Regions from separate parts of the Paraliobacillus zengyii genome, predicted to be linked through region 1. Evidence: riboswitches for the same ligand, from Rfam matches in the RefSeq annotation. Region 1 holds a riboswitch; each other region holds the start of a gene.
What was found. Region 1 has a riboswitch for thiamine pyrophosphate ahead of thiD (bifunctional hydroxymethylpyrimidine kinase/phosphomethylpyrimidine kinase). Riboswitches for the same ligand answer to the same signal wherever they lie in the genome.
Positions count from the first base shown of each region.

Region 2: linked by a shared signal. The riboswitch ahead of tenA (thiaminase II) and the one ahead of thiD (bifunctional hydroxymethylpyrimidine kinase/phosphomethylpyrimidine kinase) in region 1 are both predicted to bind thiamine pyrophosphate.
Region 3: linked by a shared signal. The riboswitch ahead of thiW (energy coupling factor transporter S component ThiW) and the one ahead of thiD (bifunctional hydroxymethylpyrimidine kinase/phosphomethylpyrimidine kinase) in region 1 are both predicted to bind thiamine pyrophosphate.
Region 4: linked by a shared signal. The riboswitch ahead of thiT (energy-coupled thiamine transporter ThiT) and the one ahead of thiD (bifunctional hydroxymethylpyrimidine kinase/phosphomethylpyrimidine kinase) in region 1 are both predicted to bind thiamine pyrophosphate.

Region 1 is NZ_CP029797.1:370,467-373,843, reverse strand. It holds gene thiE (thiamine phosphate synthase) at 1-60, opposite strand, end outside; gene thiM (hydroxyethylthiazole kinase) at 64-870, opposite strand; gene thiD (bifunctional hydroxymethylpyrimidine kinase/phosphomethylpyrimidine kinase) at 874-1,695, opposite strand; TPP riboswitch at 1,823-1,925, opposite strand; gene DM447_RS01925 (glycine betaine ABC transporter substrate-binding protein) at 2,044-2,934, opposite strand; gene cudC (choline uptake/conversion transcriptional regulator CudC) at 3,084-3,377, opposite strand, start outside.
Region 2 is NZ_CP029797.1:1,942,568-1,945,944, forward strand. It holds gene cydC (thiol reductant ABC exporter subunit CydC) at 1-1,525, shown strand, start outside; TPP riboswitch at 1,581-1,689, shown strand; gene tenA (thiaminase II) at 1,776-2,450, shown strand; gene DM447_RS09790 (DUF3231 family protein) at 2,629-3,141, opposite strand; gene DM447_RS09795 (spore coat protein) at 3,358-3,377, shown strand, end outside.
Region 3 is NZ_CP029797.1:3,395,667-3,399,043, reverse strand. It holds gene DM447_RS16715 (NUDIX hydrolase) at 176-646, shown strand; gene thiW (energy coupling factor transporter S component ThiW) at 700-1,197, opposite strand; TPP riboswitch at 1,283-1,396, opposite strand; gene DM447_RS16705 (ring-cleaving dioxygenase) at 1,571-2,542, shown strand; gene DM447_RS16700 (HAD family hydrolase) at 2,669-3,377, shown strand, end outside.
Region 4 is NZ_CP029797.1:2,973,990-2,977,366, forward strand. It holds gene DM447_RS14965 (YkvI family membrane protein) at 1-440, shown strand, start outside; gene DM447_RS14970 (TerC family protein) at 552-1,241, shown strand; gene thiT (energy-coupled thiamine transporter ThiT) at 1,282-1,845, opposite strand; TPP riboswitch at 1,910-2,010, opposite strand; gene DM447_RS14980 (SET domain-containing protein) at 2,203-2,598, shown strand; gene DM447_RS14985 (DUF3889 domain-containing protein) at 2,652-3,290, opposite strand.

The DNA.
Region 1 (3,377 bases):
GTCACAATTATTGCTACCCATAATAAAATAAACGCGTAAATCTTTTCTTGTAAAGATCATATCTTAATCCTCATCTAGACTATCATGTGTTATATTTATTTTTTCTGAAACATGCTGTGCATTCGTTTCAAATAAAGCATCTAAAAAGGCTATCTGAAAACTCCCAGGTGCAGAAGCGTTTTGTCTTGCACGTTCTGCTGCTACATCATAAAAAGCCACAGCTGCTGTTGCTGCTAGTAATGGTTTTTCTCCGGTTGTTAAAAAAGCAGCTATAACCGCACCTAATAGACAGCCAGTTCCTGTTACTTTAGTTAATAATTGTGTTCCATTTGAAATAGTATATAATTCTTTACCATCTGTAATTACATCTTTCACACCAGTAACCATTACAGGCACACCCAATTGCTTAGCAGCATGAATGGCCACACTTCGATTATCAAGTGTACCGACAGAATCCACACCCCTTACTTCTGCTTTCGCACCAGATAAATTACTTATCTCTCCTGCATTACCTCGTATTAACGAAATCTTTACCTCTTCTAAAATACGTGAAGCAACTTCACTACGTAATGATGTAGCACCAACAGCTACAGGATCAAGCACCACTGGGATACCTTTTTCATTTGCAGCTTTTCCTGCGACTATCATTGCCTCTGCTTGATTACTAGTTAATGTTCCAATATTCAATAGCAAACCGTCAGCGTTTTTCGCCATCTCTCCTACCTCTTCGATTGCACTTGCCATCACAGGGGATGCACCGATCGCATATAGACCATTTGCAGTAAAGTTCACGACCACCTCATTGGTAATGTTATGTACCAATGGTTCTTTTTCTCTAACCAATTCAATCATTCTCGTAATCTTATTCATTATTTATTCCTCCTTCTTTTGATTTGGCAAACCTTGCAAGCGATGACCCCAATGATTTGTTGGACCGCTTCCTGTACCAATATTTAATGTATACCGAATCGCATCTGTAATAAACTGCTTACCAATCGTAACTGCATCTAATACAGGTTGACCTTTTGCTAATTCAGCTGTAATCACAGCCGAGAACGTACAACCAGTTCCATGCGTATGCTTTGTATACGTACGTTCTGCTTCTAATAAATGAAAAACTTGCTTATCATACAAAACATCAACCGCTTTACCTTCTAGATGTCCACCTTTGACAACTGCCGCAGCAGCCCCTAATTCATCAACGATGACCTTCGCTGCTTTCTTTAAATCTTCTACATCCTCAATCTTAAAGTTCACTAATATTTCCGCTTCTGGAACATTAGGAGTAACTATTGTAGCAAGTGGAATAAGTAAATCTCGAATCACTTGACGTGACTCTTTTTCCATTAAAGCATGCCCACTTGTCGCAACCATTACTGGATCAATCACATATGGTGAATCTTGCTTTTTAACATACATTGCAATTAATTCCATCATTTCTATTGTTGAAACCATCCCTGTTTTTATCGCATCTGGCGGTATATCATCAAACACTGCTTGCATCTGCTTTTCAATAAATCCAATTGGCATATGATGCAGATCACTAACACCACGCGTGTTTTGTGCAACTGCAGAAGTTAGAATACTCATTCCATATACTTCTCTTTCTTGAAATGACTTTAAATCAGCTTGAATCCCTGCCCCACCTGTTGGATCAGTACCTGCAATCGTCAGTGCTGTAGGTATTTTTATCATTAATACAACCCCTCTCCTTATTTAATTTAAACCTTTTTACAATAATCATATTAATTTTTTCCATACAAAAAACCGCCCCCAAAAATGGAGCGGTTTCCTTTTAATATATTCACAAATAGTATGCGAACGGGTCCCAACTCCACTTTCCTACGCTAGTATTACCTAGTTCAGGTTCAAAGGGACCAAAGAAAACTCTTTATCTCAGCCAAATGGCGCCCCTAGTGGATTACTAATTAAATTATACTTCTACTTAATCACGTCTAAACTTAATTGTCAAATAGATACATTTTCAGAAACAAAAAAACCTATGTAAATCAGCTAACTGATCAACATAGGTTTTATTTTAATTTAATTATTCATCCATTCGCCAATTAAGTCTCTATTTTCTTCAACCCATTCTCCAGCTCCATCAATAGGCTCTTCTGCATCTTCAACATAATTTATTAATTCACCAATTTGTTCGTCATTCATTTTCCAATTCTTAAACCATTGATCAACTTCTTCAAAATCCTCTTCAAAACCATGTCTAGTCGCATGATGAATTTTTTCAACGCCACCATAAATATTTTCAGGATCATCTAAGAATTTTAAATCATATTCTGAGAAAACCCAGTGTGGTGTCCAAAGTGGAGATACAATCGCCTCTTCATTTTTGATAGCTTGATCTATTGCTGCAATCATAGCAGGTTCAGAACTCGATAATAACTCATAATCAAGGTCATAAGCTGTGATTAATTCCTCTGTTACTTCCATCGTACCAGCTCCAGGACCAAATCCAGTAATTTCTGAATTAAATAATTCCTTGTTAGCATTTAAGTCTTCTACACTATTAATATCTTCAAGATACGAAGGAACTACTAAACCTACTTTTGCATTATCAAACCATGTTTCCTCAGAAAAATTAATAACTTCATTGTATTCTTCATAATAGTTTTTATCTTGGACCGGAAGCCAAATTTCTAAACTAGCATCCAGTTCCTGGCTTTCTAGTGCTTGCATTGTTGTTCCCATACCTATTACGGTTAGTTCAACGTCATATCCTTCATCTTCAAGAATATACTTCCACATATTCGTTACAGCAATGTTCTCAGCCCAATCAATTTGACCGATACTAATCGTTCCTTTATTAGTTTCTTCCTCACTACTCGTATCCTCTGCATTCTCGCTACCACAAGCCATTAGTACAGCAAATAGTGTTAAGAACAATAAACTCAATAACCCCTTTTTGACCTTATTCATTCTTACCCTCTCCTTGTTTCTATATATTTAAAACGTTAAAAACGTTTTATTAATTAAGTATTTATTTAACACAGTTTAGATAAAAATACTCTCTAATAGTTTTCATTAAAGAGCATTTTTATGAGACAATTATATTGCCTAATAATTCTCTAATCTTTAGGTAAAAATTCAAATATTTCTTCACTTCTTATACTTGAAACTAAACGCGACAACCAATTATAGTATACTTTTGACTCTTCTAATTGATCATACGTTTTTTTTGCCATCTCACTATCTTGTGGACTAGCAGTTTTGTCTTCAACTACCTCACTTAGCTCTAATTGGGATTGATTGATAGCCTCCATGTTTGTCTTGACTTCTCTTTCCCACATTTGACAGTAAAACGCCATAAACGATCGAAAAAAGTTTTTTTCAGCTACATAAGTATGTTTTCTACTTCCACG
Region 2 (3,377 bases), 1.6 Mb from region 1:
TGGGTTTATTAAAGCTAGTTCAAAATATGGCGAACGTATTTATTCTCACAGGGCAACTTTTACTATCTTAAGTAATTTACGTGTTACTTTTTTTGAAAAGTTAGAACCTCTTGTTCCACAAATTTTTCATAAGTATAGAAGTGGAGACATACTTGGTCGAGTAGTAGGAGATGTGGAGAGTTTACAGAATTTCTTTTTACGTGTTTTTTATCCACCAATTGTGTTATTACTCGTTTTTGTAACAACAATCTTATTTAGTAGCTTTTATTCCATTGAAATCGCGCTTATTTTATTAGTTGGTTTCTTACTAACGGTATTTGTTATCCCAGCTTTTTTTTCGTTACGACAAGTAAGAATTAATGGTAAAGTCAGACAAGAACGTGGAGATCTTTCAACGGAAATTACTGAATTGATGTATGGTTTTCGAGATTTAAAGATATTTCAACAATTAGAAAAAAAACAAGAACAAATAACTATGCAATCAGAAAGTTATATTGAAAAACAAAAACGTGAAAATATTAATAAAGTCTATAGTCAATCGTTTAATGGTTTTATAACCTTTATCGTAAGCTGGTTCGTACTTGCAGTCGGAGCTTATTTGGTTGTAGATGGTAGGTTAGAAGGGATATTTTTAGCTATGCTTGTTATGATCTCACTAACCGTTTTTGAACCTGCTGCTCCAATGGCTGTTTTCCCAATTTATATGCAAGAAAGCCGCGATGCATCCAGCCGTTTGTATGAGGTAGTGGAGGATCCAGATATTCAAGTTAGCGAAGTCGAAACTAACGTTGAACAAATCACTAATAAACCACCAATGATTGGATTTAAAAATATTACCTTCACGTATAGGGGGGATTGGCGCACAACCATTCCATCACTTAGTTTAGAGATTCCTGCAGGTTCGAAAACAGCGATTGTTGGAGCAAGTGGTTCAGGAAAATCAACCTTACTACAGTTAGTTTTGAAACTACAGCAAGTACAAGCAGGTAAAATTTATTGGGATCACCACGATATTTCAACTGTTTCAGGAAATGCATTGTGGGAACAGTCAAAAGTCGTGCTACAAGAAAATCATTTCTTTTATGGAACAATCCGTGAAAACTTATTACTCGCAGATTCTGATTTAGATGACATTGTATTACATGAAGCATTAATGAATGTGCAACTTGAAAACTTTTCACTCGATGACCATGTATTAGAAAACGGTGAGAATCTTTCTGGCGGTGAAAAACAACGTCTAGCAATTGCTAGAGCAATCTTGAAAAACGGTCATATTTGGATTTTAGATGAGCCAACGTCATCACTTGATGCTAAAACAGAAGAAAAAATATATAAACAACTTTTTGAACAAGCACAAACAGATACATTATTGTTAGTTAGTCACCGTTTAAAAGGATTAGAAAAGATGGATCAAATTATAGTCATGGATCATGGTGAGATTATTGAATCGGGATCTTATACGAATTTAATGAAAAAGAATGGTTATTTTTATCAAATGAAGACACTGGAAGAAAGTTTACTTTAAGAGTATTGACATCTTCTTCCTAGATTTTATTCTATAGACAGAATAAAATAGCAAGAAAAACCACTAGAGGAGTCTTTATAAAAGACTGAGATTGAAGTGTTACTTCAAGACTCTTAGAACCTGATCTAGTTTAAACTAGCGGAGGGAAGTGGATGGGAATAAAGTCCTTTGGTTCTTTTACTTTATCATGCCACCACTTTCTTTTAATCAAGGAAGGTGGTTTTTTTATGCAGATAGGGAGGAAGTTGAGATGAAATTTTCACAATACATTCGGAAAGAGGCAGATCCAGTTTGGCAAGCTAGTTTTAATCATCCTTTTGTTAAGGGGATTGGTAATGGCACATTACCTTTAGAGAACTTTCGCTATTATGTCATGCAGGACTCTTATTATTTAGCACAATTTGCTCGTGTCCAGGCAATAGGTGCTGCAAAGGCGGAAGATTTAGAAACAACCAGTAGTATGGCGGCACATGCACAAGGAACTTATCAAGCAGAATTAGAATTACATCGTACTTTTTCTAAGCTATTATCTATTACTGAAGCAGAACAAAGAGCATTTAAACCTGCTCCTACCTCTTACGCTTATAGTTCACATATGTATCGAGCTGCTTATCATGGTCATCTAGGTGATGTGATTGCCGCAATATTACCTTGCTACTGGGTTTATTATGAAGTTGGAGAACAGTTAAAAAATAAAACACCAGATGAACCAATTTATCAAGAATGGATTAAAGCATACGGATCGGATTGGTTCAGAGCATTAGTAGAGGAACAAATTGATAGACTTGATCAACTAGCTGAAACTGTAACAGCCTCTGATCGAGAACGTATGAAAGAACACTTCTTACTTAGCAGTCAATATGAATATTTATTTTGGGATATGGCTTATAAATTAGAAAAATGGCCATTAGAAGAGATGGGATAATCCTGCTTGACTCGAATGGAGTAGGTGTTAATCCGACGGAAACGATCTGTGATTCGGCGGAAGTGTTAGAAATTAAGACTTAAGGTGATCTGCTTTCCCTCCTCCTTGTGTGTTAAACCCAATTCGAATTACAAAGTAGCAAGAAAAAAGCACTAGAAATAATCTAGTGCTTTTTTTACTACTCTTTATTTGGAATCTTTGCTTGCATTGGAGGGAGTATAATCCATCCTTTGTCTTTATTTAATCGAAGTGCTTTTGCTCCAGCTTGCGCTTTATTCATATGGAACTGGCCAAAAAGCATGGCAATATCTTCGCGAAGTGACTGTCCAATTATTGTACTACAAGCTATTAAACCTGCTGCAATGTTTGCAGAAACTACAGCACTAATTTCTTGATCACTGAACTTCGCACCAGATGGAATATCTTCAATGTCTGCGAGGGAACGTTCTGGAGGAGAAGGAGGCAAAGCTATTCCATTAACTTTAAGAATCTCTTCCACACTTTCCATTTCCTGTTTCATTCCTCGGTTTAAATCTTCTAATAAATTTTTTAATTCTTTATCACCTGTATGGTTAATAAATGTTTGATACGTCGCATAGTTACCTTTAGCAGCTGCTAGAAAGGACCACATGCTAAAAACTTCACCATAATGAAGTGGTTGTTTCTTTGGATTACCTGATAGTACACCCATTTCTAAACACTCCTTTGTTAAGTCTTACATAGATAGTCTTTTCATCAAGGCAAAACTTATTCCAGAAACATTGTAAATAATAATTTTAAATTGGTATAGATAAGACTTTTTGAGCAAAACTATAGCCGAAAAGGAGGAGAAAAAATGAAATTAGCTGCACACTAATTACAAGATTTAAATGAATTAACAATGAGTTGTGTGAACTCTGTGACTTCTATGGCGTACATGTTAGATCA
Region 3 (3,377 bases), 700 kb from region 1:
TTGAAGGAAAATGCGACGTGACATATCGCTCTGGAAATACACTTCGCTATCCGTGCCTGTGGAAAGGGAGCACGTTTCGCTTGAGAAGCGGGTCAGTAAATTCTGATACGTCAAAGTTTATCGTTGTTTTTTGTTGAAAGTTAAATCAAAGAAATGTTCGAAAGGAGTGGTTACGATGGATTATATTAGTTATGTTCGATCAATGGTAGGAAATCAGCCAATTATTATGGTGGTTTGTGGTGCAATTATCTTTGATGATCAAAAGCGTGTTTTGCTCCATTTACGTGCTGATAATCAAACATGGGGGTTCCCTGGTGGTTATATGGAATTAGGTGAATCAGTAAAGGAAACTGCAAGAAGAGAGGTTTTTGAAGAGACGGGTTTAAAGATAGGGGCACTTGAGTTATTTTCTGTTTACTCTGGAGAAGGTAATCAAAAAACATTAGCTAATGGTGACCAAGTTTCGCTTGTACAGCATTGGTTTACTTGCGAAGACTTCACAGGAGAATTGATCAAACAAAACGAAGAAACATTAGACACGGCATTTTTCTCATTAGATAATTTACCTGAGAATATGTTTCTAAGTCAAATGAAGGTAATTCGTGATTTACAATCAACTGCAACCAAACCAATAGTTAGAGATTAGTGTTAAAGGGTTTCTGCTGGCTAAGGAAACCCTTTAACACTATTTAGTGAAAACTAAGATTGCACATTATTTGGTACGAGTGTGTGTCCTTTTAATCTGGATAAAACAAATACCCCAAGTATTGCTCCTGTACAACTACTAACGATAAAACCTGGTACAAATGCTAATGCTCCCGCAGATTGTCCTAATAAAATGTTAGCAATAGGAACAGATAGTAATGATCCAATTATGCCAGTACCAATCATTTCACCAGTAGCTGCAAACACTTTTTTGTTAGTCCAATGATAGAAATAACCAGCCAATAACGCTCCAATCATTCCACCTGGAAAGGCTAATAACGTATCTAAACCTAATAAATTTCGTATTAAACCAATCACAAAAGCAATAATGACAGCCGGAATGGGTCCTAGTGTGACTGCTGCCATAACATTGACGGCATGTTGCACGGGATAAGCTTTGGCAATTCCAGTAGGGAAGCCAAATAGTTGTGCCCCCAAGGTTCCAATTGCTACAAACAGTGCCATCGTGGTTAATAATTTTGTTCTATTCATACTGTTTTCCTCCTTTTAAAAAAAATATATATTGCAAAACAAAAAGCCAGCTCCTCAAAAAAGGACCTGACAGTATCATCGAATGTAATCGATTCGGCTACTTCCCTCCGCTAGTACGAACTAGATCAGGTCCAAAAGGGTTAAAAAGCTTGATTACTTTTCTCTCAGCCTATCCAGATAGGCACCCCTAGTAGTGAATTATGAAGTTATTAGTTAAAGAATAGCATAAGTGAAATGTATTATAAAGGTAAATAAGTAAAAATAATTAAAATCGTTTATCTTGAATTCGAGATAAATAGTGTATATAATCGTAATATATTCAAATAGTAACCTATCGATAATTTTAGAAAGATGATGTTAAGGAGTGAAATAGATGGAATTAAAAGGGATTCACCATGTTTCCGCAATTACAGCAATTGCTAAAAGAAATTATGATTTTTATACCAATGTACTAGGAATGAGACTTGTTAAAAAGTCTGTTAATCAAGATGACACAAGTATGTATCATTTGTTTTATGCAGATGAGGTTGGACACCCAGGAACAGACTTAACTTTTTTTGAAATTATACGTGCTGGGCACACGTATGAGGGTAATAATAGTATTTCGCTAACGTCCTTACGCGTTCCTACTGATAGAGCGTTAGTTTATTGGGAAGAGCGTTTCAAAGAAAAAGCCGTGGCATTTCAGCCGATTGTTGAGCAATTTGGACGTAAAGTATTATTTTTCCAAGACCATGAAGGACAAAGGTTAGTCTTGGTTTCTGATGAAGGTAATAAAGGAGTCGCACCTGGCGTCCCTTGGGATAAAAGTCCCGTACCAAAAGAATTTGGAATTACTGGTTTGGGGCCAGTTAAATTAACTGTACCTGAGCTAGGGCCTACTACACGTGTGTTAACTGAAATACTGAACTTTCGATATAAAGGGAGTTATCAAGCCTATGTCGACGGTCAACCTGATATAGAGGTCTATGAAACAGGTGAAGGTGGAACAGGTGCAGAAGTCCATATTGAGACGCGCACTGATTTATCACGTGAAAGACCTGGTCGAGGTAGTGTGCATCATGTTGCCTTTCGTGTTGAGGACGAGAAAGAACTTGCCGCCTGGCACAAAGTTATTCAGGAAGCACGTATGCCGAATTCTGGATTGGTAGATCGCTATTATTTCCAATCGCTCTATTTTAGAGAACCAAATGGTATTCTTTATGAATTAGCCACAGATGGACCAGGCTTTGAAACAGATGAGGACATAGAGCATTTAGGTGAGCGTGTTGCATTGCCACCATTCTTGGAAGAAAAAAGAGAGTCAATTGAAGCGCGTTTAAAACCTTTAGATACAATTAATTAGTTAAAGAAGGAAAGGGATGACGATTAAAAACGTTATCCTTTTCCTTTTTAATTAGGAGAGATTAAGGTCAAAATGCTATACTAGCCTAAGAGAAATTATACGAAACAAATTTCAGGGGGAAAATAAATGAACAAACATGCCGAGCCAAAAGCAATTTTCTTAGACATGGATGGAACTATATTAGACCATCATAATAAAGTTAGTCAAAATACAAAAGTAGTCATTGATAAATTACGAGCAAAAGGAATTCCGGTTTTTATTGCAACAGGTCGTTCACGTGAAGAAATCTTCCCGATCGTTCCAGAAGGATTTACAGTTGATGGAATCATTAGCTCAAATGGGATGACAGTATACTTAGGTGATGAGAAAATTAAAGAGCATACGTTATCTTTTGAATTAGTAACAGAAATAATTGAAAAAGCACGCGAGAATCATGTGTATTATGAATTATTTCCTGCAGTTGGAGAGCGGTTGGTATTAAAAGAGGACAAATCGATTTTGGATAAAGAAATGGAAGATCCTCAACCAGAAAGTGTTGGTATTAACGAGTGGCTATCAAGAAAAGAGTCAATGGATGGTCAGATTAAATGGGTTGATTCTATCGATGAACAAGCTTTCTCCAAATTTTATTGTTTTAGTAAAAGTAAGGTGCATATTAACAAGTGGATAGACGTATTAGATAAACTAAAAGAAAAAACTGATTTTACTACTTCCTCTTCTTCAGAACATAATGTAGAAATTATGGTTGCGAATGTTAACAAAGGAACGAGTATTCAACTCATACTAGATCATCTAGATATTACTGCAAAGGAAATTTTAGTTATGGGTGATAGTC
Region 4 (3,377 bases), 1.1 Mb from region 1:
GGGCGAAAGCTAAAAATAAAAAAACCCTACTATGGGGGGCTTTATTAGGTGGATTAGGTTTAGGGATAGGGATCATTGCTATTTTTTTCAGTATTTTAACGAATTTAGATAGTGTTTCAAATGTGGAAGTGCCCATGATTCTTATAGCTTCTAAAATTGCTCCATTTATTCAACTAATTTTTGCTATTGTATTATTTGCTGAAGTATATACCACTGCGGTCGGAAATTTATATGGATTTGTTTCAAGAATGAACTTTATCGCTGCACGCTTTCGAATTTGGGTGATTGCAGGCACAACACTAGCAGCTTTTTTATTCAGTCAAATTGGCTTTTCTGCTATGGTTAAATACTTATATCCTACTGTTGGTTATGGAGGTTTTCTATTTTTTGCGGGGTTAATTTATGTATGGATATTTAAAAGAGAACAATTAAAAGAATAAATACTTTAAAAAACTTCTACTTTTTTTGGTTTACTATTTCAAGTTTCTTCATAGAATTGGTTATGGACAACTTAGCTTATCCATCTTAAATTTCTGTAGGAGGAACAAAAAGTGGACTTTTTCCCATTACTATTCTCAATAACACCTGTTGCGACGATTGCATTATTAAAAATTATTGCAATTGACATTGTTCTTTCCGGTGATAATGCTGTTGTGATTGCAATGGCCACCAAGTCTTTACCAAAAAGACATCAAAATAGAGCAATACTTTTAGGCACGATTGGCGCTGTTCTGCTCCGAATATTTTTTGCAGTTATTATCATTTATTTAATGCAAATTCCTTTTGTAAATGTAATTGGTGGTTTATTACTTCTTTGGATAGCGTATAATTTACTTGTTGAAAAAGAAGAGGAAGCTACCATTACCTCACATACTGGTTTATTAAAAGCTGTTTCGACAATCATTGTTGCAGATGCGGTAATGAGTCTGGATAATGTTGTTGCTATTACAGGTGCGGCGCATGGGGATATTCGTATGATTATCATTGGGGTGATGGTTAGCATTCCTATTATGATATTCGGATCGAAACTAATCGTAAAAGTATTAGAAAAATATCGTTGGATAGCTTATATTGGTGCTGGTATTCTTGCGTGGACAGCCGGGGAAATGATTTTGACGGATCAAAAATTAATAGACTTACTTGATCTCTCTAATGGCTTATTTAACTATTTAATTGTTGGCTTCCTAACGCTAACTATTTTACTGCTTGGTTATATTAAAAGCGCAGCAGACAGCTATTAGTTTTAACTCCCCATTTATAAAACGGGGAGTTAAAACTAGTTTATTTTCGCTCAATTAATCTCGGAGTAGTTCCGATCAAAAGCACCAATAAGATCGCGCATAAAACAAAGGCACCCAACATGGTAATCCCGTTTGTAATCAATGAAAACAACACCACGTTCATATCATCAGGCGCGTATTCTCCCCAAAAAATAAATCCAGCAACAAAGTGCCAAAAGTAACGTGCAACAGAACCAACAAGTGTCGCGGTAATAACCCAAAATAACACTTTTTTCTTTTTCCCCATCTTCAGGTTCGATTGAATGACTTTATAAAATAGACCTGCAAAACCAATAAAAGCAAAGGCAATAAAATATTCAATAAATGCCTGAAGTGGAGTTAGAATATAGGCATCACCCAAGATAACTTGTAAAATACCCCAGATAAAGCCAGAAATTAAACTAACCCTAATCCCCCATCGAAACGCTAAAATTAAAATTGGAACCATAGCAAAAGAAATTGAAATCGATGGAGAAAGCCGAATCGACGGAAGTAAATCAAAAACAAACGCCAATGATGCAAAAAAGGACGCCTCAATCAACATAATTAAACTTAATTTTTTCATAAAAAAAACTCCCCTTTTTTAAACAAAAAACCTCAAGGGAGAACAGATATGTAAACGCAAATCTACATATCACGATCCACATTCCTGCGCTAGCATTAACTAACAGGTTCGAAGGGTTAGAACAACGTGTTCACTCTCAGCATTTTAGCTCCCCTTGTGGTTTTGCTTATTTGATTTTCGGGTTCATCATATCATAAGATAATGAATTTGTCATACAAAATTTAGGATGTTTTTTTAAAAAGGCCATAAATCTATTAACTTTTATAAATTTCAAGTACAACCAGTTGCGTTCGCTAATAGCAACTGTCAAAATAGAGTACATATGAATAAAATAAAAGGAAATCGCAGGTGACCTAAATGATTGAGATAAAGACATCTACATTAAGCGACGGGGAATTCAATCGAGGCGTATTCGCTACACGCGACATAAAAAAAGGAGAAACAGTACATATTGCACCTGTTATTCCTTATCCAAACAAGGAGCACGAACACATAGAACAAACAGTACTGGATGATTACGTATTTGAATATGGTAAAAATCATACCGCGGTTGTTTTAGGATATGGCATGTTGTTTAATCATTCCTATACTCCAAATACCGATTACGATATAAACTTTCCAGATCATACCTTTGTATTTTTTGCTCACACAGATATAAAAGCTGGTGAAGAATTGCTAATTAACTATAATGGTGATGTTAATAACAATGACCCCTTATGGTTCAACATGAATTTTGATGAATTGAATAAATGATTAAAAAATTGAAAGCTCAATCCGCATTATACGTGGATTGGGCTTTTTCAATCTTATATTTCTTTAATATCAAAGGATTCAACACGATTAGTGTTTGAATTATAAATTACCGTGCCTTGGATTTTAACTCTTTCTTGAGGTGATTGTAAAATATAGTGATAGATTTCCTTTGTTTGATTTGGTGCTGGATTTGTTTTCTTAACAAAATTATATTCTGTTATATTATAATTCGGATAAGCTACCTCAGTAACTTCCAATAAATATTTTCCCCATTCTGCTTCCTCTACTTCTGGTGAAGATTCAAATTCAATATTTATTACGCCAACCGCTGGATCTGCACCTAATGCTTCAAATGCCTTTCGGTGTAGGTTAATTTTATCAGCTGGGAATCCAGGTACTTTATCAACAATTGTCACAATAACTTCTCTTAAAGTTTGGGAGAAAAGCTCACGTATCTTTAACGTTTGCCCACATTGATAAGGCGAATTCACACCTACAGCTGCTGTCATATATTCATTATGAGACCAAGGCATACCACATTGCGTAACACGTCCTCCTTCTGTCCATGTTGCTTGGCCTCTTGTGAATGGTTGCCGCCCCCAGTAATTTAATTGTTGTGGATATGGATGTAAATATGGAGACTCTCTATAAAACTGATTTAACGATTGATATTGATTATAATATGGATACATCATTTACCTCCTAGTTTTAGACTAGGATAGTTTATGTTTTATACAGGCGTATTTGTGATTAATTCAGAGACATTCAGTATATTCTCG